3 regions of the Rhodococcus artemisiae genome follow, and region 1 is predicted to be linked to each of the others. Evidence: predicted binding sites of a transcription regulator. Region 1 holds the regulator's gene; each other region holds the start of a gene.
The links. Region 1 encodes LexA, which represses DNA repair genes until DNA is damaged. Its sites were predicted from a motif close to CGAACANNTGTTCG; they were not measured.
Positions count from the first base shown of each region.

Region 2: the regulator LexA is predicted to act here: its motif matches at 4,895-4,908, upstream of Q7514_RS07740 (HNH endonuclease signature motif containing protein).
Region 3: the regulator LexA is predicted to act here: its motif matches at 7,198-7,211, upstream of Q7514_RS20225 (SAV_6107 family HEPN domain-containing protein).

Region 1 is NZ_JAUTXY010000001.1:466,666-477,058, reverse strand. Features, by position in the region: gene Q7514_RS02350 (DeoR/GlpR family DNA-binding transcription regulator) at 1-750, opposite strand, end outside; gene ptsP (phosphoenolpyruvate--protein phosphotransferase) at 863-2,530, shown strand; gene Q7514_RS02340 (uracil-xanthine permease family protein) at 2,634-3,890, shown strand; gene Q7514_RS02335 (acyl-CoA dehydrogenase family protein) at 3,997-5,139, shown strand; gene lexA (transcriptional repressor LexA) at 5,266-5,976, opposite strand; gene Q7514_RS02325 (hypothetical protein) at 6,164-6,529, shown strand; gene nrdR (transcriptional regulator NrdR) at 6,720-7,196, shown strand; gene hrpA (ATP-dependent RNA helicase HrpA) at 7,223-10,393, opposite strand, start outside.
Region 2 is NZ_JAUTXY010000003.1:34,502-44,894, forward strand. Features, by position in the region: gene Q7514_RS07730 (MMPL family transporter) at 1-1,657, opposite strand, end outside; gene Q7514_RS07735 (multicopper oxidase family protein) at 1,943-3,520, opposite strand; gene Q7514_RS07740 (HNH endonuclease signature motif containing protein) at 3,620-4,852, opposite strand; gene Q7514_RS07745 (D-isomer specific 2-hydroxyacid dehydrogenase family protein) at 4,962-5,870, shown strand; gene Q7514_RS07750 (DUF6191 domain-containing protein) at 5,896-6,234, opposite strand; gene Q7514_RS07755 (error-prone DNA polymerase) at 6,423-9,674, shown strand; gene Q7514_RS07760 (DUF4349 domain-containing protein) at 9,686-10,393, shown strand, end outside.
Region 3 is NZ_JAUTXY010000010.1:29,071-39,463, reverse strand. Features, by position in the region: gene Q7514_RS20255 (UDP-N-acetylmuramoyl-L-alanyl-D-glutamate--2,6-diaminopimelate ligase) at 1-871, opposite strand, end outside; gene Q7514_RS20250 (peptidoglycan D,D-transpeptidase FtsI family protein) at 1,095-3,005, opposite strand; gene Q7514_RS20245 (hypothetical protein) at 3,002-3,877, opposite strand; gene rsmH (16S rRNA (cytosine(1402)-N(4))-methyltransferase RsmH) at 3,881-4,888, opposite strand; gene mraZ (division/cell wall cluster transcriptional repressor MraZ) at 5,129-5,560, opposite strand; gene Q7514_RS20230 (DUF3040 domain-containing protein) at 6,025-6,444, opposite strand; gene Q7514_RS20225 (SAV_6107 family HEPN domain-containing protein) at 6,621-7,022, opposite strand; gene Q7514_RS20220 (GNAT family N-acetyltransferase) at 7,274-7,891, shown strand; gene Q7514_RS20215 (phytoene desaturase family protein) at 7,888-9,495, shown strand; gene Q7514_RS20210 (LppM family (lipo)protein) at 9,573-10,286, shown strand; gene Q7514_RS20205 (methylenetetrahydrofolate reductase) at 10,314-10,393, opposite strand, start outside.

The DNA of each region.
Region 1 (10,393 bases):
GATTCCGTGGTCGGTCAGGCGGTCTCGATCTGCGTCGTCGAGGTCTGTGTCGGTCACCAGGACGTCGACGGCATCGAGTGGTGCGAAGCTCAAGAGGTGGCGTCGGCCGATCTTCGACGAATCCGCAACGACGACCACCCGGTCGGCGCAGCGAACCATCGCGCGTTTGACAGCGGCCTCGTCCGAGTCGGGCGTGGACAGCCCGTGTTCGATCGTGAGGGCATTCGTTCCGATGAACGCCACATCCACGTTGAGGATCTCCAGAAAGCGAAGGGCTTCCGGCCCTACGGCGGCCTGGGTGGTGCCGCGTACCCGACCACCGATCAAGTGCAGCCGCACCGACCCGATCCCTGCCAGACGCGCGGCAATCGGCACCGAGTTGGTTGCGACCGTGATCTCGGTATCGCCCGGTAGGGCGGCGGCGACTCTGCTGGTGGTGGTGCCGGCATCGAGGATCACGCTTCCTCCCGAGCCTGGGCGGAAGCGTGCCGCTGCCGCTGCGATCCGGTCTTTGTGGCCCGCACGGGTGTTGTCCCGTTCGGCAAGTCCGGGCTCGGACACTGTGAGCGCCGCCGCGGGAACCGCCCCACCGTGTACGCGCCGGACGTGTCCGAGTCGTTCGAGGAGCGCGAGGTCGCGGCGCACGGTCTCCGATGTGACGTCATATCGCTCGGCGAGATCGGTGACGGACACGCGGCCCTGGCGGCCTATCAAGTCCGCGATCGCCTGCTGACGTTCCTCTGGGTACACCTGAACCCCTTGCGCTCGATGTTGGATAATGTTGTTTTACGCCCGTATGTGTTGACATGTCAATGCCTACGGGTAATCTGAGTCACAGATGAAGTCGTGGTGAGGAGACGGAATGACGAACGAGGCACCAGTTCTGCAGGGCACGCCGGTGGTGCCCGGGATCGGATACGGGCCGGTCATCAGGCCGGCCCCGCGTCCCCAGATCACCACGTCGTCGGATGTTGTTCCCGATACTGCGCGAGAAGCCGAGGCTGCTCGGTTCGAAGCAGCCGTTGACGTGGTTGCAGCTCGTCTGCGGGCGCGAGCCGCACGCGCTTCAGGAGCTGCCGCGGAAGTGCTCCAGGCCAACGCGGTGCTGGTGGAGGACCGCGCGTGGCGCGGGGCGGCGGAGGGGAAGATCCGAGCGGGAGCGGACGCCGTGGCCGCCACTGTCGGCGCGACCGCCCAGTTCGTCACGATCTTCGAGAAGATCGGCGGACTACAGGCGGAGCGGGTCACCGACCTGATCGACATCCGTGACCGAGTGCTCGCCCAATTGAACGGCGAGCCCGAGCCCGGCATCGACATACCCGAGGTTCCCTCGGTCCTGCTGGCCGACGACCTCGCGCCGGCCGACACCGCCGCTCTCGACCCCGCACTTGTCGTCGCAATAGCGACAACCCTCGGCGGACCCACCAGTCACACCGCGATCATCGCGCGGCAACTGGGTATCCCGTGCATCGTCGCGGCGGCCGGCATCGACGACATCGAGGCCGGAACCGCTGTCCTGGTCGACGGCGGGACCGGGCAAATCGTGGTCGAACCGGACCACGAGGATGCGGAAGCTGTCATCGAGAGAGACAGGGCGGACCGTGCCCGCATCGCGATGTGGACCGGACCCGGACAGACTTCCGACGGGCACCCGATCGCGATCCTCGCCAACGTCCAGGACGGTGCCGGCGCACGCGCCGCTCGGTCGACTCCGGCCGAAGGCGTGGGCTTGTTCCGTACCGAATTGTGTTTCCTCGATCGCGATACAGAACCGACCGTCGATGAGCAGATCGACATCTACTCTGCGGTGTTCGAGGCGTACCAGGGCCGCAAGGTCGTGCTCCGGACCCTCGACGCGGGTTCCGACAAGCCGCTGCGATTCGCCGACCACCCGGACGAGCACAACCCCGCGCTCGGTGTCCGAGGCATCCGTATCGCCGCAGCGGCCCCAGGAATCCTCGAACGGCAACTCGACGCGGTCGCTGCCGCCGCGGAACGCACCGGTGCTAGGCCATGGGTGATGGCTCCGATGATCGCCACCGTGGCCGAAGCAGCAGCGTTCGCCGAACAGGTCCGCTCCCGGAACCTGGTACCCGGCGTGATGATCGAGGTGCCGTCCGCGGCGTTGCTCGCCGACCGCGTGCTCACCCACGTCGATTTTCTCTCGATCGGGACGAACGACCTCGCGCAGTACACGATGGCGGCAGACCGCATGTCGCCGGCATTGGCGTCGCTGACCGATGCTTGGCAGCCGGCGGTGCTGGCCCTCGTCGCGCGCACGGCGGAGGCGGGTTCCGTCGCTGGCAAGCCCGTGGGGGTGTGCGGCGAGGCCGCCGCAGATCCGCTCCTCGCCTGCGTTCTCGTGGGAATGGGCGTGTCGTCGCTGTCGTGCGCGGCATCGGCAGTTGCCTCGGTCGGTGCGCGACTGTCAGCGGTGACCGCCGCGCAGTGTCAGGATGCTGCGCAGGCAGTCCTGAGCACCGACGACCCGCCAGCGGCGCGCGCTGCGGCGTCGCGCATCCTCGGCTGAGGTAGAAAGCGGCGTTGAACTTTCTCGACCGGTGTCACATGCGCCTTTCCCGAGTCTTACGATCTCCGTCGTGAGTGAACGCGTGCGGCCGACGAGTCGCAACATGGGATTCGGCTGGGAACTGCACGGTGACGGGCGACAGATCAATGCCGGGGCGGTCGTCGCTCCCGACGAGCGGCTGTCGTGGCCGCGCACCGTCGGCATCGGAATGCAGCATGTGATCGCCATGTTCGGTGCCACCCTGCTGGTGCCCACGATCACCGGATTCCCGGTGACAACCACGTTGCTGTTCTCCGGTATCGGCACGGTGTTGTTCCTGCTCATCACCCGAGGACGCGTACCGAGCTATCTCGGATCGTCCTTCGCGTTCATCGCACCCCTGACGGCATCGGCGGGGAGCGGTCCGGCCGCGCAGCTCGGCGGTATCGTGGCGGCCGGCGTCGTGCTCGCCGTCGTCGGCCTGATCGTCAAGGCGCTCGGCTCGCGGGTGATCGACGCCGTGATGCCCCCTGTCGTGACCGGCGCCGTGGTCGCACTGATCGGTCTCAACCTCGCACCGACCGCTGCCGGATCGTTCGAAGCCCAACCGTTGATCGGTACGGTGACGCTCGTATCGATCCTCGTGGTGACGGTGCTCGGCCGCGGCCTTCTCGGCCGGCTGGGCATCCTCGTCGGCGTGGTCATCGGATGGATCTTCGCATGGGTCACCGGAGGCCTTGCGCCCGACCGAGTCGATGCACTGAAGGCGGCAGCCTGGTTCGGCCTGCCCGAATTGCGCGCACCGACCTTCGAGTTGTCGGTTGTGCTGCTCGCCTTGCCGGTGGTCATCGTCCTGGTCGCGGAGAACGTAGGTCACGTCAAGGCTGTTGCCGCAATGACGGGCCGCAATCTCGACGATGTCGCAGGCGACGCACTGCTCGCCGACGGTCTGGCCACCACGCTCGCGGGAGCAGGCGGAGGATCGGGAACCACCACGTACGCCGAGAACATCGGTGTGATGGCCGCGACCCGGGTGTATTCGACGGCCGCGTACTGGGTGGCTGCAGTGACCGCGGTGATTCTGGCGTTCTCCCCGAAATTCGGGGCACTCGTGTTCACAGTGCCCGACGGCGTTCTGGGCGGTGCCACGCTCGTCCTGTACGGGTTGATCGGACTTCTGGGCGTGCGGATCTGGATGGATGCGAAGATCGACTTCACCGACCCGGTGAATCTCACGGTCGTGGCGGCTGCACTTGTTGCAGGTATCGGCGACCTGACGCTCTCTATCGGATCGGTCGAGCTCGGCGGGATCGCATGGGGTTCGATGGGAATCCTCGTGGCATACCCGATCCTTCGTCGATTGGCTGATCTGCGCCGCTGACGATCGAGGTTGTCGCGGTCACAAAATCCGCTCGCTCCTGTCAGCGTCACGGTCAGGCCGCGTGCATACCGTGGGTATGTCCACGTCGTCACTGACAGGAGCGCAGATGGAACGCACCCTTTTCGAGCCCGAACACGACCTGTTCCGTGAGTCGTACCGGAAGTTCCTCGAACAGGAGGTGGCACCCTTCCACGAGCAGTGGGAGAAGGACAAGATCGTCGATCGTGAGGTGTGGAAGAAGGCGGGCGCCCAAGGCTTCCTGGGAATGGCGGTGCCCGAAGAGTTCGGTGGCGGCGGCGTCGACGATTTCCGCTACAACGTCGTCCTGACGGAGGAGACCACCCGCGGTGGATACAGCGGGGTCGGTTTCATGTTGCACAACGACGTCGTGGCACCGTACCTGCTGAATCTCGCGAACCAGGAGCAGAAGAAGCGGTGGCTCCCCGGATTCTGCTCGGGCGAGATCATCACGGCGATCGCGATGACCGAGCCCGGTACCGGCAGCGATCTCCAAGGCATCAAGACCCGCGCGGTTCGCGACGGTGACGATTGGGTCCTGAGTGGATCCAAGACGTTCATCACCAACGGGATCAACGCCGACCTGGTGATCGTGGTTGCCTGCACCGACCCGGAGAAGGGGGCACAGGGATTCTCCCTACTCGTCGTCGAACGCGGTATGCCCGGCTTCGAGCGTGGCCGCAACCTCGACAAGATCGGTCTCGATGCGCAGGATACCGCCGAGCTGAGCTTCGACGAGGTGCGTGTCCCCGCCGCCAATATGCTCGGCGAAGAGGGCCTGGGGTTCATCTACCTGATGCAGAATCTTCCGCAGGAGAGGCTCTCGATCGCTGTGGTCGCGGCCGCAGCGATGGAGCAGGTTCTCGAGGATACAATCCAGTACTGCCGCGATCGGAAGGCATTCGGTAAGCCGATCGGACGGTTCCAGAACAGCCGATTCGAGCTCGCCGAGCTGTCGACGGAAGCTCTGCTTGCTCGAGTGTTCGTGGACAAGTGCGTCGAGCTGCTCAATGCCGGTGCCCTCACTGTGCAGGAAGCAGCGATGGCCAAGTACTGGACCACGGACAAGCAGGTCGAGCTCATCGACCGCTGCCTCCAATTGCACGGCGGCTACGGATACATGCGTGAGTACCCGATTGCCAAGGCGTACCTCGATTCTCGGGTCCAGAAGATCTACGGCGGTACCAACGAGATCATGAAGGAGGTCATCGGCCGCGGTCTGGACATCTGATCGACGCGCGGTTGATCGCAGATGCACAGCGCGAGGCCGGTGTGGGTCCACCGAGATGGACCCACACCGGCCTCGGCGTGTCGGAATGGGTAGGAACCGCCCCTGGTGTGCGGCCGAATGCGCGGGTCAGAGCTTGCGGATGACCGTGACCACTTTGCCGAGAATGACGGCGTCGTTACCGGGGATCGGTTCGAACATCGGGTTGTGCGGCATCAGCCAGACATCGTTCTTCACCCGCTTGAACGTCTTGACCGTGGCCTCGCCGTCGAGCATGGCTGCGACGATGTCGCCGCTCTCGGCTACATTCTGCTGGCGAACCACGACCCAGTCGCCGTCGCAGATCGCCGCGTTGATCATCGATTCACCGACAACCTTCAGTAGGAACAACGACCCCTGGCCCACGACCTCGCGGGGCAGCGGGAAGACGTTCTCGATGGCCTCCTCCGCGAGGATCGGGCCGCCCGCTGCGATCCGTCCGACCACGGGAACGAGTGCGGCCGACGGGATGTCGTCGGAGGGGACCGCCGGGATCACCTCGCCGACGACGTCGGAGGCTACCTGCGGATCGTCGAATCCTCGTACGTCCACCGCGCGGGGGCGATTGGGGTCGCGGCGCAGCAGACCCTTGCGCTCGAGCGTGCGTAGCTGGTGTGCGACCGAGGACGTGCTGTTGAGGCCGACCGCGTCTCCGATCTCTCGGATGCTCGGCGGGTATCCCCTTTCGGCGACCGATGTGCGAATTACCTCGAGGACGCGGCGTTGACGCTCGGTGAGCGCCGTGCCGTCGGTGCCGGACGACTTCTTCGGCCGGCTGGTCGCGGAGCTGGCGTCCGTCATGGTCGTGACCTCCGTGCGTCGAGTTTCTGATGTGTTGCGTGTGATCTCTCGAATCTAACCGGATCCGTGCGGTATATCAAACATCTGTTCGAGATTGTTTCGAACAAACCAGCGACGCGGATCACCTCCGCGTGATAGAAACTTCGAACAGGTATTCGTTCGAATGTGTGGGCGAACCTATCGACCCATGACTGCCACGGAGGATCCGATGGGCACAGCACTGTTGACGGAATTCCGGACCACCGCGCCGATCGGCACGATCGAGATCGCGCCGGCTGCATCACCACTGTGGGCGGGAGGCGACCATCGATACCCGGTGCGGTACGCGGGGACGTCCTGCGCTCACCCGCCCGCTGTCCGCGCCGGCCACGGGCACGCGCTGTGGCAGGTGCTCGCCACGGTGGTGTTCACGGCCGTCGCGGTCACGGCGATCCTGTGCATCGCGCATATCCGTACGAGCCAGGTCGTAGCGGAAGCCGCTCACTCGATACCGGTCGTGACCGACGCAGCGTCGCCCGCTGGGGCAGGGGAAGCGGTCACCGGTGGTAGATGACGGTGCGGTGAAGACCCACCCGGACTCGAAGAGCACACCACACGTGCGGGTATTGTCTGAATCTGTCAGTCACACCACCCCGTGTGGTCGCGTCGGGACGACCCTGCCCCCGGGCGAGATCGATCCTACGAACACGGCATCGTTTCGTCGGCGACGTCGCGGCCATCACGGCAGCGACGAAGGAATCGACATGTACTGCCCGTATTGCCGGCACCCCGACTCGAGGGTCGTCGATTCGCGCGAAGCCGACGAGGGCGCCGCGATTCGCCGCCGTCGGGCCTGCCCGGAGTGCGGTCGCCGATTCACCACGGTCGAGGCCGCCGTGCTGTCCGTTGTCAAGCGCAGCGGCGTGACCGAGCCCTTCAGCAGAGAGAAGGTCGTGCGCGGCGTCGCGCGCGCCTGCCAAGGACGTGATGTCGACAACGACGCCCTGAACAAGCTTGCGCAACAGGTCGAAGACGCTGTGCGCGCCAAGGGGGCACCGGAGGTTCCCAGCCACGAGGTGGGGCTTGCGATACTCGGACCGCTGCGCGACCTCGACGAGGTCGCCTACCTCCGATTCGCCTCGGTATACCGGTCGTTCAGCTCCGCCGAGGATTTCGAACGCGAGATCACCGAGTTGCGCGAACACCAACGCACCCGCGATGTCGCCGCCGACATGGACTGACCTGGCCGGACTCGGGGTCTGCCTCGTCAGCGGATCGAATCGATGGCCTTGAGTACCCGTTTCTCCGACACCGGACCCCGCGTGCCCATTCCCTGGGCGAACAGGCTCACGCGAAGTTCCTCGATCATCCAGTAGACGTCCACGACGTCGCGCGCGGTTCGGCGTTCCTCGGGTAACCGTGTGAGTAGCTTGTCGTAGGCCGCGTACACCCGATCGAGGATGTCCATGGCCTGCGCGTCGCGATTCGCACTTGCCGGCAGCGCTTCGAGGCGCTGGGCGGCGGCAGCGAGATACCGTGGAAGGTCGGCCAGGCGACGAGTGCCCAGGTCTGTGACGAACCCGGCGAAGAGCAACGAGGACAGTTGCTCTCGGACGTCGTCAGCAGCCTCGTCGCGAACCCGATCGAGCAGCACGCCGACCTCATGAGCCTTGCTCAGTGCCGGGACCACCGATTTCAGCAGGTGCGCGACGCGCCGGGGAAGTTCGCTGCGTACGACCGCGGCTAGCGCCTCGAATTCCTCGGGTGACCGTACCGGTTTCCCGTGTGCATCGATCAATTCATCGACCGCGCACGCCCGGCAGTCCTCGACGAGAGCGTCGAACGAACCGTCCGGGTTGCGGCCGAGTGCCAGTCGCTCCGAATTCGTCAACCCGGAGGTCACGACCTTCGCCTTGGTGGGTGCAGCGGCGAGGAGGAGCGCGCGCAACCCGGCGCGGGTGGCGGCGCGTTGTGCCTGTGGCGTGGCCAGAACGCGTACCGCCACACCCTCGCCCTCGGACACCAGAGCGGGATAGCCGGTCACCTGTTGTCCGCCGACCTCGCGTGTGACCGTCTGCGGCAGGGTGCCGAGGGTCTCGGCGGTCCATACGACCGTCGGTGCGCGTTCGGTGCCCGAGGCTGCGCGCGCGACCTCGGCGTCGACTCGTGTCGAGAGCTGCTTTCGCAGCGCGGTGACGCTCTTGCTGCGGCCCAGCACCTTTCCGTTCTCGTCGACAGCAGCGAACGTCATCTTCAGGTGATCGGGCAGTGCCGATGGGGTGAAGTCGCTCGGTTCGATCCTGCAGTTCCCGAGCCGCGACAACTCGCGGGCGAGCGCGTTGACGAGAGGTTCACTACGCGCGGTCACCGAGGCGAGGGCGGCCTTCGCGAAATCGGGTGCCGGAACCACCTGGCGTCGAATCTGTTTCGGCAGGCCCTTGATCAGGGCGGTGACGAGTTCGTGCCGAAGTCCCGGGACGAGCCAGTCGAATCCGACGGGTCGGACTCCCGCGAGCAGCGCCAACGGGATCCTGGCGGTGACTCCGTCGTCCTCGGTGCCGGGCTCGAACTGGTAGGTCAGGCGGAATTGCAGCTCGCCCTGACGCCATGCGTCGGGATAGTCGCCTTCCAGAACCGTGGCCGCGTCCTGGTTGACCACCGTCTCGGGCGTGAAGGTCAGCAGATCCGGTTGCTCCTGCCGGGCCTTCTTCCACCAGGTGTCGAAATGCCTGGCCGAGACGATTTCCGGCCCCACACGCCGGTCGTAGAACTCGAACAGTGTGTCGTCGTCGACGACGAGGTCCCGCCGCCGCGCGCGGTGTTCGAGTTCTTCGACGTCGTCGAGCAATGCCCAGTTCTCGTGGAAGAATTTGTGACGGGTCTGCCACTCGCCCTGTACGAGTGCGTGCCTGATGAACAGCTCGCGCGAGACCTCGGGATCGATCCGTCCGTACTGCACCCGTCGTTGCGCGACAAGCGGGATGCCGTAGAGCGTGACGCGCTCGTACGCCATCGCCGCCTGCTGCTTCGTCGACCAATGCGGCTCGGAGTAGGTGCGCTTGACCAGGTGCGGTGCGAGCTTCTCCGCCCACTCGGGTTCGATCCGCGCCGCCATCCGGCCCCACAGCCGCGACGTCTCGACCAGTTCGCCGGCCATGACCCACCGCGGTGGTTTCTTGAACAGGGACGAGCCGGGGAAGATCGCGAAGCGGGCCCCGCGCGCGCCCAGGAAGTCGCGTTTGTCGCCTTCGCGCAGCCCGACATGTGAGAGCAGGCCGGCGAGCAGCGACTGGTGGATTGCGTCGTCGGAGACCTCCTGATGCGTGGTCTCCCAACCCAGGCCCAGCGTGATCTGGCGAAGCTGCCCCTGTAGATCCTGCCACTCCCGGATGCGCATCCAGTGGAGGAACTCGGCACGACACAACTTTCGGAACTGATTGGACGACAGCTCTTTCCGCTGTTCCTTGAGGTAGTCCCACAGGCGGAGGAAGGCGAGGAAATCCGATCCGTCGACATTGAACCGCGCATGCTTCTCGTCCGCGGCCTGCTGATGTTCGGTGGGCCGCTCGCGGACATCTTGGATCGACAACGCCGACACGATGATGAGGACCTCGCGCAGACATCCATTGCGGTGGCCCTCGACGATCATGCGCGCCATGCGGGGATCGACGGGCAGCCGCGCGAGTTCCCGGCCGGTACCGGTCAAACGCGGGGTTTCGTCCTTTCCGGCGGGTTCGATCGCGCCCAGTTCGTGCAGCAGCGCGACACCGTCGCGGATCGCGCGTGGGTCGGGCGGCTCGACGAACGGGAACGAGGCGATATCGCCGAGACCGAGTGCCGTCATCTGCAGGACGACCGACGCGAGATTGGTGCGCAGGATCTCGGGCTCGGTGAACTCGGGGCGCGACTCGAAATCGTCCTCCGAGTAGAGACGGATACAGATGCCGTCGGCGACACGACCGCAGCGACCGGCACGCTGCCGAGCGGACGCCTGGGAGATCTCCTCGATGGGTAGTCTCTGGACCTTCGTCCGCACCGAGTACCGCGAGATGCGGGCAGTTCCGGGGTCGACGACGTAGCGGATGCCGGGCACCGTCAACGAGGTCTCGGCGACGTTGGTCGACAGCACTACGCGCCGTCCGCTGTGACCGGTGAAGACACGATGCTGTTCGGCAGCAGACAGTCGACCGTAGAGGGGAAGGATTTCGGTGTTGCGCAACTTGCGGTCGCGCAGTGCGTCGGCGGTGTCGCGGATCTCGCGCTCACCCGACAGGAACACGAGGATGTCGCCGTCGCCGGCCGACTGCAGTTCCTCGACCGCCTCGCACACAGCGTCGACGGGGTCGCGGTCGACGAGTTCGTCACCCCGCTCGACGGTCAGCGGACGGTACCGCACCTCTACCGGATACGTGCGCCCGGAGACCTCGACGATAGGAGC
Region 2 (10,393 bases), on a different contig from region 1:
TCAGGCCTGCCATCAGCACCGCCTTGATCGGCAGCACCACCGACCCGAATGCGAGGAACAGCAGGATCAGGGTCGAGACAACCATGATCAGGACCATCCACGGCAGTGCATCGGAGACTGCCGTATTGGCGTCGTCGACGAGTGCCCGGCCGCCGCCGACGAGCAGTTCCGTGCCGTCCGGGACGGGGATCGTCCGCAGTTCGTCGGTTATCTCACCGGCCCGGTCGGTACCGTCCACACCCTGCGCGTAGACGGCCTGCACCACGGCAACGTCGTCCTGCTGTCCGACAGTGACGACCTGTGAGATCCCGTCGATGCCGGCGACCTCACGCGACACTGCACGGATGGCATCGGAGTCGGTGGTCTGTCCGCCTTCGTCGCGCAGCACGAGCGTCGGGCCGTTGCCCGTGCTCGGGAATTCATCGAGAAGCGTCTGGGTCGCTGCGCGCGCGGCACTGTTCTCGGGCAACGCGGTGTACTCGACTTCGCCGAACTGGGCCTGGAAGACCGGGGTGGCGAGGAACAACAGGCCCGCGGTGATGGCGATCGCGATGACGGCGGGTCGCTTCATGACCTTGCGTACGACACCGCCCCAGAACTTGCGTGCCCGAGCCTCGCTGCGCGTCGAGGCTTCGCGGTCCCAGGTCCACGCGTTGATGCGGTGCCCGAGGAGCGCCAACACGGCCGGCACCGCCGTCAGCGACAGGACGGCCGCACTGAACACCGAGGCCATCGCTCCGAGACCGAGCGACCGGAGCACCGCCTGCGGGAACACGAGCATGCCGGCGAACGCGCAGATGAGCAGAGCCGCCGAGAACATCACGGTGCGGCCCGCGGTCAGCATCGTTCGTTTCGTCGCGGCGGCAGGGTCCGATCCGGATGCGAGTTCCTCGCGGTATCGGCTGACGATGAACAGGCCGTAGTCGATCGCCAGACCCAGACCGATCAGCGACGTGATGTTGAGCGCGTACGACGACACCTCGGTGACCGTCGACAGCAGACGCAGCGTCGCGAGAGAAGAGAAGATGGCGAGCACCCCGACGAAGACGGGGACGGCCGCAGCCACGACACCGCCGAAGATGAAGACGAGCAGGATGAGCGTGATCGGAATCGCGATCGCCTCGGCCTTGACGAGATCCCTCTCGAGAGTGTGGGTGAAGTCGATGGAAACGACGGTGTTGCCCGCGAACTGCGACTCGACCCCCGGTACCTCGAGTTTGTCGAGGGCCGACCGGAAGTCTGCCGACGTCACGCCCGAGTTCGTGCCGAGCGTGATGGTTGCCGCCACGCTTTGCCCGTCTGTCGAGAGCAACAGCTGATCCGTCGGTGGAGGTGCCGTCCAGTAGGTCGTGATGGCCTCGGACGGGTACTGCTCGTCGAACGCGGCGAGTGTCTGCTCGATGTCGGGCCGGATGTCGTCGACGTTGCTGCCCTCGGGCGCGGTGTACATCGCGATGATGTCGGCTGTCTGCGACCCGAATGTGTCGTAGATGATCTGCTGGGCCTGCATGGCTTCGCTGTCGGCGACGTAGTAGCCGGCGCTGGACAGCTTGCCGAAGACGCCGATGCCCCATGCTCCTGCAACGAGAACGACGAGCAGGACGAGGGCGAGGACCCACCGGCTTCTCGTCACGACGATCTCGGCCCAACGATTCATTCGTACTCCCGGTCTGCTCGATGTTGCCGAACGGCAACTGTAATCGCGAGCAGGACCCGGGTGATCCTCGGTGGGGCGGGAAGCGGGGCCGGCGGGACGAAAGGTGGACCGACGCGCCGGATGCCTCACGGCACGGGGCGCAACGTGGTTCCAGCCGGACGGTATTCCACGAAGGCAATTCATATTGGCTCCGGGGCGTACGCGACGCGCCGATCCGAATGGGTCAACGCGGTCGCACGAGGATCTATTCCGTGCGCCGAGTCGTGCGACGAGGCGCACACCCGACTACCCGGTGTGGCCCTCTCCGCTGTGGCCGTCGCCGCTGTGGGCCGAGTGGACGGACAGGACGCCCACCTGATCGACTTCCTCGGCACCGACGACCACGAACTGACCCATCATGCCGTCGTCCTCGTGACGGAGCAGATGACAGTGGTACATGTACGGAACGTTGGGGTCGGTGTGGTCATCGAATCGCATGAGCAGTCGCACCGTGGCGCCGGGCGGTACGTAGACGGTGTCCTTCCGGCCGGTCAGCGTCGGATGGTCGGTAGGCATACCGGTCGCCTCGACGACCTGGAACTGCACGTCGTGGACGTGGAAGTTGTGGACCACCCCGCTGATGTTGGTGACTTCCCACAGTTCGGTGGTGCCGGCGACGACGACCTCGTCGATCCGATTCATGTCCATCGCGCGGTTGTTGATCTCGGTCGAGCTCGTGAGGTCGAAAGTGCGAGTGACGGTCGGTTCGCCGAGATCCTCCAGCGTCGCCAGCCGTGCCGGGACCGGTTCGTTCGATTCGAGAGTGTCGGCGGCCCGGAGTTCGAGAACGTCGACGCTGTCGTCGCCGCCCGAGAATCGGGTCTGCCAGAAATCGGCGCGCAGATCGGGAGGGGTGCTGCGGAGCACATTCCGGGTTCCTGCCGGCGCCTCGACCACGATCTCCGCTCGTTCGCCGGGCGAGAGCTGGAGGCTGCGGAGCGCGACGGGGGATTCCAGCAGCCCGCCGTCGGTACCGATCAGATCGAACGGCAGACCGGTGTCGAACGAGAAGTTGTAGATTCGTGCGTTCGACGCGTTGAGCAGGCGCAGCCGGACGCGTTCGGTGGTCACGTCCAGGAACGCGCCGGGAGTGCCGTTGACGAGAATCTCGTCGCCGAGGATCCCGACGTTGGCGAAAATCGCGCCGTCCTCGTCGAGCTGTGTGCCGTCGAACTTCTTGTCCTGCACAATGACCGGGACGTCGTCGACTCCGTACTCGTCGGGGAGTTCGGGGTCGTCCCGCTCATCGAGTAGGAACAGTCCCGCGAGCCCACGGTATACGTGCGATGCGGTGGAGCCGTGAAGGTGCGGGTGGTACCAGAGCGTGGCGGCGGGCTGGTCGATCGTCCACTGCGGAGACCATGTGGCGCCGGGTTCGACGCTCTGGTGAGGACCACCGTCCATCGCGGCGGGAAGGTGCATCCCGTGCCAGTGCAGCGTGCTCGTCTCGCCGACCTCGTTTCTCACATTCACCCGGACGTTCTCGCCGCGTGTTGCCCGCAGAGTCGGGCCGAGATAGTCGCCGTTCACACCCCAGGTCTGCGTATCGGGCCCGTGTCCGAGGTCGCTGGTGCCCCGTTGCATCGTCAGGTCGAACACCCTGGTTCCGTCTTCGGCGACCGTGCTCTCGGCGAGTGGTGGAATCTGCAACGACCGGTCGAATGTCACCTGGCCCGTCGTGTCGATCGCGGTTGTGTTCCAGAAGTAGAGTCCGGCGCCTGCCACGCCGAGAATCAGCGTCGCGCCGATGGCGAACACGGTCGCCACGATCCGCCCGAGTAATTTCACATGTTCGATCCTGGTCGTCGGCCAGTGTGTACACATCAGGTGTGGAACCTGATTTCCGGATGGGGGAGAACCACTACAGCGTTACCAGGGCACACGGGTGCCCTGGTAACGCTGACTGTGTTCTCTCTACGTGGGTCAGGAGACCAGATCCGGCCTGTTCCCGGGTATCGGCGTACTGAACAAGTCGACGCTCGCGGGCGGAATGAACTGCGGCCGAAGATGTTCGGTCAACTCGACTTCCCAGTCGGTGTGATGCATCAACCGATGATGATGTCCGCACAACATCACGAGGTTGTCGAGGTCGGTGTCACCGCCGTCGACCCAATGCCGCACATGATGCGCGTCTGCCCACGCTGGTGGTGTCGAACAGTAGGGGAACGCGCATCCGCCGTCCCGCACAGTCAACGCTCGACGTTGCGCCGTCGTCGCAGTCCGGTACGTCCGCCCGTGCGCCAGCGGCACGCCGTGTTCGTCGAGCAGGATCCTGGTGACCTGGCAATCACACGCGAGCATCCGCGCGGCATCGAGCGACAGCGGCCCGGCCCACGACTCGGTCGCGTACCCCTCCTCGGGGCTGTTCGCGAAGAGTTCTTTGATCGCGGTGTTCTCGGTCAGATCTGTGATCGACGCGGTGACCGTCACATGCGGTTTCACACCGCCTTCGACGGGGACGAGACCGGCGGCTTCGACGCACTGCAGAAGCTGATCGAAGGCGTCGGCGTTGCGCCGCGAGGCCGGCCGATCGTCTTTGACACCACCCACCTCGGGCCTCGGTGCCGCCAGCGGGGAAAGCAGATGCCGCAGGCGTGCGCCGGTGACGGCGTCGAATTCTCCTTTGATCGCCACTCGCCCGTGCAGAGTGGTGGAGACGAACAGTTCGTTGCGGGTGGTGTCTTCACCGGGTGGTGGTCCGTCGTCGGTGCTGTAGAGGTGTTCGAGTCGGCGGATCAGGGCTCGGACGGTGGTTTTGGTGGCGACCTTCTCGCTGGCGTGGTCGATGAGGATGGTGCGGGCTTTGTCGAAGTCGCAGGGGTTCATGGTGCGGGGGTAGTGCTGGCAGAAGTAGGCGATCCGGCGGGCTTTGTCCGCGTCGAGCAGGCCGGATGAATAGGCTGTGCGGACTTCCGGTTCGAGCCGCAGCAGGCGGGCGAGTGTCTCGATGCGGTGGCATTGACCGATTTCGAGGTTGGTTGCGGCGGCGAGCCAGTGTGCGGGGCTGCGGTAGCCGCGGTCTGTGACGGTGTCGCGTTCGAACATCGCGATCATCAGGTCTACCCGTTGTACCTGGAGGGTGTGGATCTCGGCGGAGACGGCGAGTGTCTCGGCCATGAGTTGTGTGTCGTTGAGTTTCCAGAGTTCCCCACCCATGATCAGATATTATCGAACAGAATTGCGAATAACAAGAGAAGCCGAACATTTATTCGACTTCTTTCGAGGTTGCCGCTCACGTGGGTCAGCAAGCCACTAATCTCGATCCATGCGCATTCATCTCGGACCCGGGCACGACGACCATCTCGCTACTGCGATCGTCGAGGGCGGGGGGACACTCGCCGAACTCGACGACGCGGATGCCCTCGTGTGGGACGGCGGTCCCGACGATTTCCCGAAAGACCTGCCCGACCACATCCGTTGGGTACAGCTCACCTACGCGGGTATCGAGCCGTTCTTCCGGGCGAGGCTCATCGACGACCGGCGCATCTGGGCGAATGCCTCTGGTGTGTATGCCGACAATGTCGCCGAATATGCAGTCGCGGGTCTGCTCGTGGGACTGCGCCAGTTCCACTCGTCACTGGCCGCAACGACCTGGCAGAAGGACGAGATCGACCCGCGGGTGCGGACACTCCACGGATCGACCGTGGCGATCGTCGGATGCGGTGGGATCGGCCGGGCCATGATCCCGCGGCTGCACGCTCTCGGTGTGGAAGTGGTGGCCGTCAACCGCTCAGGCCGTCCGGTCGACGGAGCGAAGAGCACGTTGCCGTCGACTCGCACCGCCGAAGTGTGGTCCATGGCCGATCATTTCGTGATCGCGGCTCCCGCAACCGGAGAAACCGATCGTCTTGTCGACGCCGCAGTGCTCGAAGCGATGCCGGACACCGCATGGCTCGTCAACGTCGCTCGCGGCAATCTTGTCGACACGGACGCGCTCGTCGATGCGATGCGGGCGGGGAAGGTCGCCGGTGCGGTGCTCGATGTGACCGATCCGGAGCCCCTGCCCGATGGCCACCCGCTGTGGGATCTCGACAATGTGGTGATCACCCCGCACATCGCCAACACCCGGAGTCACCTCACCGCGAACTTCGCGCCGACGCTGCGAGAGAACGTGCGCCGATTCATTGCGGGCGAAGAGTTGCTCGCTCGGGTCGAGCCGAACGCCGGGTACTGACCCTGTGCCGAATCCTGCGCCACGATCATGAATTGTGGCGCAGGATTGCGGTCCCCTTCTCGAGGTCTACATCGAGTGGGGGAGCTGCCGTGGAATGGTCGATCCGGGAGATCTGCTGTCGCTGTTGTTCTTCGACGACGTGCCGGTACGACGGCGACATCAGCGATTGCATCTCACCGAACACTCCCGCGCTCGCGCCGGAGGGGCGGTTGCGTTTACGCCAATAGACCCAGCCGCGTCGTTCGGCGAACAGGCCGAGACGGTCGATCGCGAACACGAGCAGCAGCACGGCGACGATTCCCACGGCGGTGTACACGAGGCGCTCCTTCGGTGGCGGTCCGCTGTCGACGATACGTGTGCCCATCGGGGTCGTCGTGAGATCGAGGCGTCGAATCAGTCGAGCAGGCCCGCCGTGCGCTGTTGCCCGTGGCGGCGGGGGAGATGATGCCGATCGGCCACCGGCATGAGGTTTTCTGCCGTTCATCAGAGCACCGCTCCCCGTTTTTCGAACGTATGTACGATGGTGTGTAGCGTGCGACGTCGGAGGTGGACATGGGATGGGACAACGGTCCGCCGACCTGGTCGGAATTGGAACGCGTTCTGTCCGGTCGGCCGGCCCCGGAACATCCCGGTGACGGCAACGATGCTCCCGCCTGGTCGCGCACCCGCCCCGACTACGAGGGGAAGGTGCAGTTGCCGCACGGCCCTGTGGTGCCGTACGCCGAACTGCACTCGCACTCGGCCTACAGCTTCCTCGACGGCGCCTCCACGCCCGAAGAACTCGTCGAGGAGGCCGTCCGGCTCGGACTCGACGCACTCGCACTCACCGACCACGACGGTCTCTACGGTGTGGTGCGGTTCGCAGAGGCCGCACGTGAACTCGACATGCGTACTGTCTTCGGAGCCGAACTGAGCCTCGACGACGCGCACCTGCTCGTCCTCGCCCGCGGTGGGGAAGGCTATCGCCGCCTGTCGCGACAGATCGCCGCCGCGCACCTGGCCGGAGGCGAGAAGAACAAACCCCGCTACGATTACGACGCCCTCACCGCTGCTGCCGGGGGGCACTGGCAGATCCTCACCGGATGCCGCAGGGGACATGTACGTCAGGCCCTCGACGCGGACGGGCCCGACGGCGCCGACCGCGCACTGCGCGATCTCGTCGACCGATTCGGAACCGAGCGCGTCACCGTCGAACTCACCTGGCACGGCCTACCCGACGACCACGAACGCAACACCGTTCTCGCGGAACTCGCCGGGCGATACGGACTCTCGTGCGTGGCGAGCACGGCTGCGCATTTCGCCGCCCCGAACCGGCGACGGCTCGCGATGGCCATGGCTGCAATCTCCGACCGGCAGAGTCTCGACGCCGCCGCAGGCAGACTGCCTCCGGTCGGTGGCGGCCACCTGCGATCGGGTGCGGAGATGGCACGCCTGTCCGAGGCGTTTCCCGGCGTCGTGCAGGCCGCCGCGGACCTCGGCCGCGAATGCGCCTTCGACCTTCGCCTCATCGCACCGAAACTGCCGCCGTTCGACGTACCCGACGGACACACCGAGCAGACGTGGCTCAGTGAACTCACCTACGACGGGGCGCTGCGCCGATACGGACCACCGGAGCACTGTCGGGAGGCCTACCGGCAGATCGAACACGAACTCGCCATCATCGGACAGCTGGGCTTCCCCGGATACTTCCTCGTCGTCCACGACATTGTGCAGTTCTGCAAGAACAACGACATCCTTTGTCAAGGAAGAGGATCCGCGGCCAATTCCGCTGTGTGCTATGCGATCGGCATTACCAACGTCGATCCCGTCGGCAACGGTCTGTTGTTCGAGAGGTTCCTGTCGCCGGAGCGTGACGGGCCACCGGATATCGATCTCGACATCGAATCCGACCGCCGTGAAGAGGCCATCCAGCACGTCTACGGGAAATACGGACGCACCCACGCTGCGCAGGTGGCCAATGTCATCACCTACCGCGGTAAGTCCGCGGTGCGCGACATGGCGCGCGCACTCGGTTATGCGCAGGGGCAGCAGGACGCGTGGAGCAAGCAGGTCAGCCGCTGGGGCGGGGTGGGCCCCGGATCCGATACCGCGACCACTACCGATATCCCGGAACCGGTGCTCCGGCTCGCAGCTCAGATCGAGGGCCTGCCGCGACATCTCGGAATTCACTCGGGAGGGATGGTGATCTGCGACCGTCCCGTCGCCGATGTCGTCCCCATCGAATGGGCACGGATGGCCGGTCGCACCGTCCTGCAATGGGACAAGGACGACTGCGCCGCCGTCGGACTCGTCAAATTCGATCTGCTCGGCCTCGGCATGCTCTCCGCGCTGCACTACATGATCGATCTCGTCGCCGAACACGAAGACATCCACGTCGATCTCGCGCAGCTCGATCTGTCGGAGGAAGCCGTCTACGAGATGCTGCGCCGCGCGGATTCCGTCGGCGTGTTCCAGGTGGAGTCGCGCGCGCAGATGGCGACACTGCCACGGTTGAAACCGAGGCATTTCTACGATCTCGTCATCGAGGTGGCGCTGATCCGCCCGGGACCCATCCAGGGCGGATCCGTGCACCCGTACATCCGTCGGCGCAACGGCCTCGAGCCCGTCGTCTACGACCATCCGTGCCTCGAGCAGTCGCTCGAACGCACTCTCGGGATCCCGCTGTTCCAAGAGCAGTTGATGCAGATGGCCGTCGACGTCGCCGGATTCACCGCGGCGGAAGCCGACCAGCTGCGTCGCGCGATGGGATCGAAGAGATCCCCGGAGAAGATGGAACGTCTGCGCGGCCGGTTCTACCGGGGCATGCGCGAACTGCACGGCCTCACCGGTGGCGTCGCCGACCGCATCTACGAGAAGCTGTACGCCTTTGCGAATTTCGGTTTCCCCGAAAGTCATTCGCAGAGCTTCGCGTCGCTGGTGTTCTACTCTTCCTGGTTCAAACTGCATCATCCCGCGGCGTTCTGCGCGGGCCTGTTGCGTGCGCAACCGATGGGTTTCTACTCGCCGCAGTCGCTGGTGGCCGATGCCCGGCGACACGGTGTCGTGGTGCACGGACCGGACGTCAACGCGAGCCTCGCCCACGCCACCGTCGAGAATCGAGGTCAGGAGGTGCGCCTCGGGCTGGGGGAGGTGCGACACATCGGCGACGACCTCGCCGAACGCATCATCGAGGAACGACAGACACACGGTCCGTATCTCTCACTGCTCGACCTGACCGCCCGCATCGAACTTTCCACGCCTGCGGCCGAAGCCCTCGCGACGGCCGGTGCCCTGGCGGGTTTCGGTACCACCAGGAGAGAAGCGCTGTGGGCAGCCGGCCCGGCGTCGACGCAACGCGCGGGCCGACTACCGGGCATCGGCGCGTCCGCTTCGGCTCCCGCCCTGCCCGGTATGAGCGATGTCGAACTCGCCGCCGCCGACGTGTGGGCCACCGGAGTGTCACCGGACAGTTATCCGACGCAGTTCCTGCGCGGCCGGCTCGATGCACTGGGGGTGATCCCCGCGTCGCGTCTGCTGCAGATCCCGGATGGGACGCGGGTGCTCGTCGGTGGCGCGGTCACCCACCGGCAGCGTCCCGCAACCGCGGCCGGCGTCACCTTCCTCAACCTCGAGGACGAGACCGGCATGGTGAATGTGGTGTGCTCGGTGGGGCTGTGGGCGAGATACCGGACCCTCGCGCACACCGCGCCCGCGCTGCTGGTGCGCGGACGAGTCCAGAACGCGGACGGTGTCGTGACGGTGCTGGCAGACCGGCTGCAGCGGATGGATCTACGAACATCGGTGAAATCCCGCGACTTTCGATAGCATCGCGCCCCATGAGACGCCTGATGATGGTTGCGCTCCTCGCGCTGGTCGCGTTCGTCGCCGCTGCGTGCGGTGAAGGAGGTGGTGGCAGCGGCTCGGGACCCATGACGGATTCGGCACCCGCGATGTCCGAGTCCGCGCCGGCGCTCACCGACGGCGCCCGCTCCTCGTCGCCGGCCGGCGAGGCAGAACCGGACCGGAAGGAGGTTGTGACCGGGCGCATCATGCTCACCGCCGACGATCCTGTCGCGGCCGGTCGTGAGGTGGTCACCATCGTGGAGGGCGCCGACGGTCGCGTCGACTCGATCACCGAACGGCCCGAATCGAGCAGTGTGCTCACCGTCCGTGTCCCCGCCGACGGGCTCGACGCCGTGATCGATGATGTGCGGCAACTCGGCCGTGTCACGAGCCTGACCACGAGCCGTGACGACGTCACCCTGCAGTACACCGACCTCGAGGCCCGGGTCGGTGCGCTCCGCGCCTCGGTCGACCGGTTGCGCACGCTCATCGAGACGGCCGACAACACCGCCGACGTCATCGAAGCGGAGAATGCTCTGGCCGAGCGGCAGGCCGACCTCGACAGCCTCGAAGCCCAGCGTCGGCAACTGGCCGACATGGTCGACCTGTCGACGCTCACCGTCGACATCAGCACGCAGCAACGGCCGTCGGACAGCGACAGTTTCTGGGACGGCGTCGTCGAGGGGTGGAACAGTCTGTGG
Region 3 (10,393 bases), on a different contig from region 1:
CGACCGTGCTCCCGGTCTCGTCGGTCGACACCGTCCGCACACCGGCGGGATCGTCGTCATTCGCAGCACGCGCGAGTTCGGCCATGCGGGTGCCCCACTCGTCGTCGACGCACACGACGGCGCGTCGTGCGTGAACTGGCGAGTCGGGCGCGAACAAGCGTGCCTTGGCGGCAAAGTAGTCGTCGAGATCCTTGTGGAAGTCGAGGTGATCCTGTGACAGGTTCGTGAACCCACCGACCGCGAATTCGGTTGCGGCGACCCGTCCGAGGGCCAGCGCGTGGCTCGATACCTCCATCACCACCGTGTCGACACCGTGTTCGAGCATGGTCGCGAACAGCGCGTGAAGCTGCGGCGCCTCGGGCGTGGTCAGTGCGCTGGGGACTCGCTGGCCTGCGATGCGCGTCTCGACCGTGCCCACGAGACCGGTGACCCGGCCGGCAGCATTCAGGCCCGCTTCGACGAGGTAGGAGGTCGTGGTCTTGCCCGACGTTCCGGTGATACCGATGACCTGCATCCGCTCTGAAGGGTGCCCGTACACGGTGGCCGAGGCAACACCCAGCGCCGAGCGGGGGTCCGGGTGGACCAGCACCGGCACCGGACCGAATCCTCCGGCGGCAATGGCCTCGACGCCCGCCGTGTCGGTGAGAACGGCCACAGCACCGCGCTCGAGTGCTGTGCCGGTGAACGCTGCCCCGTGCGCGCGAGCACCCGGTAACGCAGCGAACAGGTCGCCCGGCCGGATCCGCTGGGCACTCAGGTCTATCCCGGTCACGACCCCGCCTGCCTCAGCGGCACCACCTGATGTCGCCGCGGGCCCCACCGCAACGAGGTCGGCGCTGATGACATCGGCCAGATCCCGGAGGGAGGTCATCGGCGGATGCTCGGGTCGGCGTCCCTCCTCGGGGGGAGTCGGATCCGGACTCGATGGCACAGGTACAAGTTCCTCTCTTGCGGCATCCCGCTGCTGTTCTCGATCGGTGCCGGACTGCACCGTGGTGTCACGTTACCGACGTGTCAGGTTACCCAGACTGCGAGGCTGCACCGACACCCGTCAGCGCTCGCGAGTATGAGGGGCGGCCGCGCGGACATGAGGATCAATCGACCTGGAGAATCAGCTTGCCACCCGGGTCCGGAGACAGCGGCACTGCGGCACGCTGCAGCAGCCACGACGCGATATCGCGGAACAGCGGCGCCGCGGACTGACCGCCGGTGCCGTCGGAGCTGCGTGTGGGTGCGTCGAGCATGATCCCGATCACGTACTTGGGGTCGTCCGACGGTGCGACACCCGCGAAGGTGATCCAGTAGTCCGAGTTCGAGTAGCACCCGCAATTGGGATCGATCTGCTGGGCGGTACCGGTCTTGCCTGCGATCTGGTACCCCTCGATCGCAGCCTGCGCCCCCGTCCCCTGTTGATTGCCCGTGTCGGATTGCACGACCGACCGGAACATGTCGCGAACCGTAGCCGCTGTCTGCGGACTGACCACGCGGATCGGTTCGGGCGATTCGGTTTCGGTGCGGGTCCCGTCGGGACCGATGGTCGCGTTGACGACGCGGGGTGGAATGCGCTCACCGTCGTTGGCGATCGCCTGATAGATCCCGGTCATCTGCAGCAGTGTCATCGACAACCCCTGCCCGATCGGAAGATTCGCGAACGTACCGCCCGACCACTGTTCGCGACTGGGCACCAATCCTCCGGACTCACCTGGGAGCCCTACCTCGGTGCGCTGGCCCAGGCCGAACAGGTCGAGCATGTCGGCGAACCGGTCCTCGCCGACGCGTTGCGCAAGCATGAGCGTGCCCACGTTGGACGACTTCCCGAAGACTCCGGTGGTGGTGTACGGCACGACTCCGTGGTCCCACGCGTCCTTGACAGTGACACCCGACATGTCGATGCTGCCGGGTACCTGCAGGACCTCGTCCGGGGTCGTGAGGCCGTCCTCGATGGCGGCCGCGGCCGTGATGATCTTGTTCACCGAACCGGGTTCGAACGGCGACGCAACCGCCGGATTGCCTTGCTCTGCCGAAGCGGGATTGTTGGCGACGCCGATGGACGGATCGAACGTGCTGTCGTTGGACATTGCGAGCACCTGGCCGGTCTGCGCATCGAGCACGACCGCCGACGCATTGTCGGCGCCGGACAGGTCCTTCGCTCGCTGCACCTGCTGCTGCACGTGGTACTGGATGTCGTTGTCGATGGTGAGCTCGATGGACGAACCGTCCACGGCTGGGTGCTGGTCGCGCCAGCTCCCCGGAATCACCACTCCGTCCGACCCGCGGTCGTAGGTGGACGAACCATCGGTACCGGCGAGGGCCGAGTCCATGGAGGCCTCGAGGCCGATCAGCCCGTACCCGTCCCACCCGGTCGCACCAACGATGTTCGCGGCGAGCGACCCCCCTGGATACAGCCGGATGTCCTGCCGCTCGAGTCCCACCATGCTGTATTCGTCGACAATGCCTGCCGCCACCCCCGGATCGACCCCGCGGGCGAGATATACGAAGGTCTCGTCGCTCTCGAGCTTGTCGAGCACGTCCTTCTTGGGTGCAGCAGCACCGAGTGCCTCGTGCAGTGCATCCGCCACTCCCTCGAGATACTCGGACACCTCCGGCTGCGACGGATCCTTCGCCCGGGCCTCGCTCAGCTCCTTCCGGACGCGAACGGGCTGGAACGTGATCGCCTTCGCTTCCATCGTGTAGGCGAGGGGATTGCCGTTCCGGTCGCTGATCGTTCCGCGCGTCGCGGGTTCGACCAACCGGGTCGTGCGCTGGCTGGCAGCCTCCGCCGACAACTTCGGTGCCTGAAACAGCTGGATCGACAGCAGTTGTGCGGCTGCGAGCGCAAGAATTGCGAAGACCGCCCAGAGACCGAGTCTGTTCCGGAACCGGAAGGCAGTGGTGTCGGGCCGGCGGCGACTCGGGCGCCATCCCGAACCCCTCGGTACGGGCCGACGCCTGGGTGCACTACCGCGCGGGCGAGCCGCGCGGCGAGGGGTGGGGCCGGTCCTCACCGCTGTCCGGCCTCCGATCCCACCGGCTCACCCAACTGGGAAACCTCGGGCTGTGGCAGTTCACTCACAGGCATCGATTGTTCCGCGTTCGCGGGCGGAACCACGGCATTCCCGGGCCCCGGCGCGGCGCCGCTCTCCCGCCGCACTGCATCGACATCGGGTGTGGGACCGGTAGCCCTGCCCGACTCCGGGTCTCCGACAGGAACCTGCCCTGCCTCGTCGGATGCGCGCGGCGCCTCTGCTGCTCCGGCGGCCCGCCGTTCGGGGTCCGCCCCATCGAGCGATTCCACACCGTCGCGGGGTTCCGGCTGTTCGCCCGTCGGCGACAGCGGGCGAGGATTCTCGCGTCCGGCGCTGCCCGCCAACGGAGGCTGCACATCGCTCCGCGGCTCCGGCCTGTTCAGCGGCGCCGGCGGTGCGCCCTGCGCAGCCACCGGTTCACCGACGACCTCCACGGAGCCATCCTCGCCCACCACCAGCCGAGCGGCCTGCCCCGTCGGGATCATGCCGAGTTCGGCAGCATGTTGCGCGAGCACCGGAGCGGTCAGACCCGCTTCGACGTCGCGCTGCAGCACTGCTCGCTGTTGAAGGAGGCTCTCGTTGTACGCGCGCGCAGCACTGAGTTCGTAAGAGTCTTCCGCGGCCCGTGTCGTCAGGAGCAATGTCACCATCATCCCGACCGCGAGCAGCGCGATGATGCTCGCCACGAACGGGATGCGTGTCGCGACGCGGCGAGCACCGGTGGTGCGCCCGCGGGTCTCGGTGGGCGAGACCAACTGTGCGGCCCGTTGATTGCGACGCTGATAGGCACGCTGCGCTGCCGTCGATCGAGCCTGCCGAGGTCGGGGCGGTGATGGCACCTGCAGGGTCATCGGTTACCTCCTGGCGATTCTTTCTGCGGCACGCAGTCGGACGGGCGCCGAGCGTGGGTTCTTGTCGATTTCGTCGTCGGACGCGCGCTCTGCACCCCGCGTCAGGATCCGAAGTTCCGGACCCATTCCGGGCAGCTCCACCGGAAGACCCTCCGGGCTACGCGATTTCGAGCGTGGTGTCAGCTCCTGCTTGACGACTCGGTCTTCGAGTGACTGGTAGGACATGAACACGACCCGGCCCCCGATCGCGAGAGAATCGAGCGCCGCGGGAATCGCGGCACGCAACGAGTCGAGCTCGCTGTTGACCTCGACGCGCAGAGCCTGGAACGTGCGCTTGGCGGGGTGTCCGCCGGTACGTCGCGACGCGGCGGGAATCGTCCGGTACAGAAGCTCGACGAGTTCGCCACTGTTCCGGAACGGCGACTTCTCGCGCGCCCGCAGAATCTCGGACGCGATCTTCCCGGCGAATCGCTCCTCGCCGTAGGTGCTGAGGATCCGGGCGAGATCACCGTGCCCGTAGGTGTTGAGCACGTCGGCAGCCGTGATTCCGGAGGTGGGGTCCATGCGCATGTCGAGCGGCGCATCCTTCGAATACGCGAATCCGCGGTCGGCCTCGTCGAGCTGCATCGACGACACGCCGAGGTCGAACAGGATCGCGTGAACCGACCCGACCCGATCGAGCCCCACCTGATCGAGCGCGTCCGCGATCCCGTCGTAGCGGGTGTGGACGAAATCAGTGCGGTCGGAGAACTCGGCCAAACGACCACGCGCGATATCCAGGGCATCAGGATCGCGATCGAGTCCTACCGACCTGAGCCCGGGAAAACTACGCAGAAAATGCTCGGAGTGCCCACCCAGACCGAGTGTGGCATCGACGTACACCGCACCTGACCCGCCCGGGCCTGCTGCTTCGATTGCCGGACCGAGAAGCTCCACGGCGCGATCGAGCAATACCGGGACGTGACCGAATCCGTCGCCCGTGTCCGTGGCGTCATCCTCGCCGTCCACCATGTGGTCCTCCGGAATCCTGCTCGTTCGATGCGGGCCACTCGGGCCATTCGATCTTGGTGATCGGTCGGATGGTCTGGATATGGCGGCGGCGAATGCCAGGAGGTCTCTGTCCGATTCCGGAGACCTGACACTGGGGAAGTGTGTCAGGGCATCCGTTCCGTACCTGGCGCCGGGGAAGTGCGTCAGGGCCGGTCCCGGGCAGAGGCCTCACGGCACTCGCCGCGCGGAGCCGAAGATCCGTCACAATATGTCGCGAAGTACCTCGTCCCTCGCTTCGGAGAAGCCCTCCTCGTGTTCGGTCAGGTACGCCGCCCACGACTCGGCGTTCCATATCTCGAGATAATTGACGGAACCGATCACCACGCAGTCCTTGGTGAGCCCCGCGTATGCCCGATGCGATGTGGACAACGTGATGCGCCCTTGCGAATCCGGACGCTGCTCATCCGTGCTCGCCGCGAGGTTCCTCAAGTACGCACGCATGTTGGGGTTGCTACGGGACGCGGCCGCTGCACGCTCGGCGAGCGCAGCGAACTCATCGCGCGGGTACACGGTCAGGCTGTGATCCTGCCCTTTGGTGATCATCAACCCTCCCGCCAATTCGTCTCGATACTTCGCCGGCAGGGTGAGCCGGCCTTTGTCGTCCAACTTCGGCGTGTAGGTACCGAGGAACACCCGGAACCTCCCGCCTTTGCCGGACGGACTCTTTGTCGTGCGGCGGAAACACTCTCGCTCCCCGCCGCGCCCCACAGTACCCCACTTCGCCCCACGAACATCCGAATAACGGGCGCCCGATGGGCGTGTTGTTCATGAAATTGCTGTTCAACCGATGTGGGTGGAGGTGGGCCACGGCGCGCGCCTGTGACGGGAACCCCGCCCACCCCCGCATGTGATGCACACCCGACCACACGAGGGCACCAGGAAACCGCAGGTCCACACGATCGATGCGAAGACCGTGACAGCGCCGGCGCCCCCTTGTGCGCTCCCTTGTGGGGCAAGGTGGGGAGCAAGCGGAAAGCCCAGTGGGTCTCCCACCCACAAGAGCAGGGGCGCCTTCACGCACAGCAAGGGCGCGACCCTCATGGGTCGCGCCCTTGCTGTGTACTTGTGCGCGCCGCGCGCGCGTCAGATCACTCTTGTCACTCTTGCTCGAAACGACGTCGGAACCGTTCCTCCATCCGGTGCGTGAAGCCATCCGAAGACTTCTTCCGACCCCGAGTGGAGGACTTACCACCCTTTCCGGAATCCGCTCCGCTGGATGCGGTACCCGAAGTGGACCGGCGCCGCCCGTCGACCAGCACGAGGACTCCCGCACCGAACATCACGAGAAACCCGAGCAGGCTGATGATCGGGAAACCGCCCGGCTTGACCGGTAGGGCAACTCCCGCAATTAGCAATGTCAAACCCAATACGAACAGCGCGCCGGCCTGCAGCCGTCGTCTGTTCGACGCCATTCCCATTCGCTTTCCGCGGACGGTCGAGGCGAACTTGGGATCCTCAGCATAGAGCGCGCTCTCGATCTGATCGAGCATGCGCTGCTCGTGCTCGGAGAGTGGCACGGTACCTCCCCCGGCACTAAACGGTGGCCGCCGGACCCGGTGGGACGAATCCGGCGGGGCGCCGACATCACGGCCGCCTGAGTCAATGATACGAGCACATTTCGTCCTGGACCACCAACTACGAAAGTTGGTTCGCTCTCCCACAGCGAAAAATGCCGTTCGGCCAGGGACCAACGTCACATGCGAGGCCCGGTTCCGCTCTCAGCGGACAGGTAGTTCTCGACATCATGCAAGAAACGCCCGACCTCGTCGTAGAACTTCGATGCATCTTCGGCATCGACCACTCGCTGCACCCCGGCTTCGACCGCGGCGCGCGCAGCGGATCGATCGGCGAAGTAGTCGGCCCAGCCGGCGAACGTGTCGTCGGCACGCATCATCAGCACCCAGGCGTTTCGGGTCGCGGGCCGCCGCTTGGACCGGTGAAGCCCCCTCAACTCCGCTGCTGCCACCACCGCACCCGCACCGCGCAATGCCGCGAGATAGGACAGCCGGAATCGTTCGCCGGGAACGTCGGCACCCGCCGCACCGGACAGCAGTTCGTCCGCCTTGCGCAACAGAGATGCGGCACGCGCCGACATGGACGGCCCCACACAACTCCCGGGAACCCGCCCTCCGGCGACCCGATGTGATCTTGATCTCGCGGTGTTCGGCGCTGCCATGGCTCGTGCACCTTCCTGCCCTGCCGCGCTACGGCTCCGGCCCGGAGAATCCGGGGATGTTCGCTTCCCTCGAACATCCCCGGATCACCGGTATCGAACATTAGTTCGACGTATTCAATATAACTGGACCCACCGACACGTCGTCAAGGGAAGGCGGTCTCCGTCCCCACATGAGCACTGACCCGAATCGGCACGACCCCACGCCGATACTCGTCGACCTCACTCCCGCGGAGTTCCGCACCCACCTGCCCGAACTCCTGTCCGTCTACGTCAGCGCAATGCGATATCCGCGAGGCACCGAACACCACCGGGCACCGATGTGGTCGGAGCACGCGGACCGCGACGGCTGGCGGGCCGTTGCGGCGATGATGCCCGGCGAACCCAGCACCATCGTCGGGATCGCCTACGGCTATCACGGACACCCCCACCAGTGGTGGAATCAGCAGGTGCGTACCGGGATGCGTCACGCGGGAATGTCCCCGGACTCGATCGATGCGCTACTCCGCGACTACTTCGAGCTGACCGAACTGCACGTGCGGCCCGACGCGCAGGGTCACCGCATCGGCGAGGCGCTACTCCACAGATTGCTGCGAGAGCGCACCGAGGAAGCGGTCCTGCTGTCGACACCCGAGGTCGCCGAGGAGGACAACCGCGCGTGGCGTCTCTACCGGCGTTTCGGTTTCCGCGATGTGGTCCGCCGGTTCGTATTCACCGGGGACGCCCGTCCCTTTGCGGTTCTCGGTCGCGCACTGCCGGTGGACGCGGACCCATCCGAGGTACCGACATGACTGCCGCTGGTGGTTCCGCGCTCGACGCCGTCGTCGTCGGTTCGGGCCACAACGCACTCGTCTCGGCTTGCTATCTGGCGCGGGAAGGTTGGTCCGTCGAGGTGCTCGAGCGCGACACCGTGCTCGGTGGAGCAGTCTCGACCGTGGAGCGATTTCCCGGTTACGCGGTCGACCGCGGGTCGTCGGCGCACATCATGATCCGGCACTCGGGCATCCTCGAGGAACTCGATCTGGCCTCACACGGCCTGCGCTACATCGACTGCGATCCGTGGGCCTTCGCCCCGCCGCCGGTCCCGAGCGGCCGACCCGGCATCGTCTTCCACCGCGACCTCGATCGCACCTGTGCGTCGATCGAGGCGGCGTGCGGGGGTCGCGACGCCGAGGCATACCGCCGGTTCGTACGCGACTGGGCCCCGCGCAGCGCCGCCGTGATGAAATCGTTCGCAGCACCACCCACCGCCCGCCATCTCGTCCCGTCGTTCCGGGGACTCGACCTGAGCGGCGGCGCATTCGACATATCGCGCCGATTCCTCACCTCGGGCGACGCACTGCTCGACGAGTACTTCGACGACGAACCGCTCAAGGCCGCACTCGCCTGGTTCGGTGCACAGTCCGGGCCACCGATGTCCGAACCCGGCACCGCACCCATGGTCGGATTCGCCGCACTGATGCACACCCTGCCTCCGGGCCGAGCCGTCGGTGGTAGTGGCGCACTCACCCGAGCACTGGCGTCCAGGCTCGCCTCCGACGGAGGCGACGTGACATGCGGTGACGCCGCGGTGGAGATCCGCCGCACAGGCGAGACCTGGACGGTCCACACCGAATCGGGGCGGATCATCAGCGCCCGTACCGTCATCGCGGGATGCCACATCCTCACCACCCTGGATCTGCTCCGACGGGGCGGATTCGATGCCTCTCTGATCGACGGGTGGCAACGACGCATCCGCGTCGGTCCCGGCATCGGCATGGTGCTCCGGCTCGGAACCGACTCGCTCCCCCGCTATCGCGGGGCCCCCGGCGACGGCAGCGACACCGTGGGTCTGCAACTGCTCGTCGACGACCGCGCACAGCTCCGTCTCGCACACGGCGCGGCGCTCGCCGGCGAGTTGCCGCCGACACCCGCCGTTCTCGCGATGAGTTTCTCCGCTCTCGACCCGTCGATCGCACCGCCCGGCGAGCACCAGATCACCCTGTGGTCTCAGTGGCATCCCTACCGGCTCAGCAATGGACGGAGTTGGAAGTCGGAGGCGGCCGCGGAAACCGATCGGATCATCGCCGAGATGGAGAGCCGGGCGCCCGGCTTCGCTGCAGGTATCCGCCATGTGCACACGCAGACGCCCGAAGACATCGAACGAGAAATGGGCCTGATCGGCGGCAACGTCATGCATGTGGAGATGACGCTCGACCAGATGTTCTTCTGGCGTCCCGTCCCCGAACTGTCCGGGTACCGGGTGCCGGGTGCGTCCGGGTTGTATCTCACGGGTGCGTCGATGCATCCCGGAGGCGGTGTGTCCGGGTCGAGCGGTCGTAGCGCCGCACGCGTCGCGCTCGGCGACACCGGTGGTGGTCTGCTGCGCCGAGCCCTCGGCAGGCTCTCACGGTGACCCCGGCAGATCCGGCGACGCGCCGGATCGGACCCGATGGTCCGACCGCACGACACCGGCCTGGCACCATATCCTTTGTGCCACCGTCCTCCACATCTGTTCGTCCCACAGCCATCCGTCGCCGGGTCATCGCCGCGCTCGGACTGCTGGTCCTTCTGGTCCCTGCTCTCACCGGATGCCTTCGTGTGCAGACATCGATGGGAATCTCGTCCGACGATCGGGTCTCAGGCCAGATCGTCGCGGCGACGATCCCCATCGACGAGAACGACAAGGGTCCCGAACTCACCGTTCCCTCGGCTCTGGCCGGGAAAGTGCGCGTTCAGGAATACGCACAGGACGGGTACGTCGGAAGCCAGGTCTTGTTCAGCAACCTGACCTTCGGTGACGTGCAACAACTTGCGACCATGTCCGATCAGAGCGCCGGATCCTTCCAGCTCTCGCTACAACGTGCGGGTGATCTCGTTTCGCTCACCGGACGGGTCGATCTCGAAGCGGCGCCCGAACGCGGCACCGACGTCCAGTTCACCATCGCCTTCCCCGCGCGTGTGGCCACCACGAACGGCGACCGCGAGTCCGATTCGATCGTCTCGTGGAAACTGCCGGCGGGCGAGGTGAGCACACTCCGCGCAGAAGTGCGTTACTCCGACCCCAACACCCGCGGATTCGCGGGGTGGGCGGGAATAGTGGCGGGTGGCGCCATGGCCGTCACGCTGCTGATCGGCGCACTGGCCTGGTTCACGCGCAACCCCACCCCCGCACGAGCACCATCGAACGGTCGTCTCGGGTCCTGATCTGCGCGGCGCCCGCTGCCACCGCTGTCAGGCCGGTTGCGCAGCAGGTGCCGGCATCTCGATCCCGAGACGCGTGAGGACCTCACTGGTCGCCCTCGCGAAGTTCA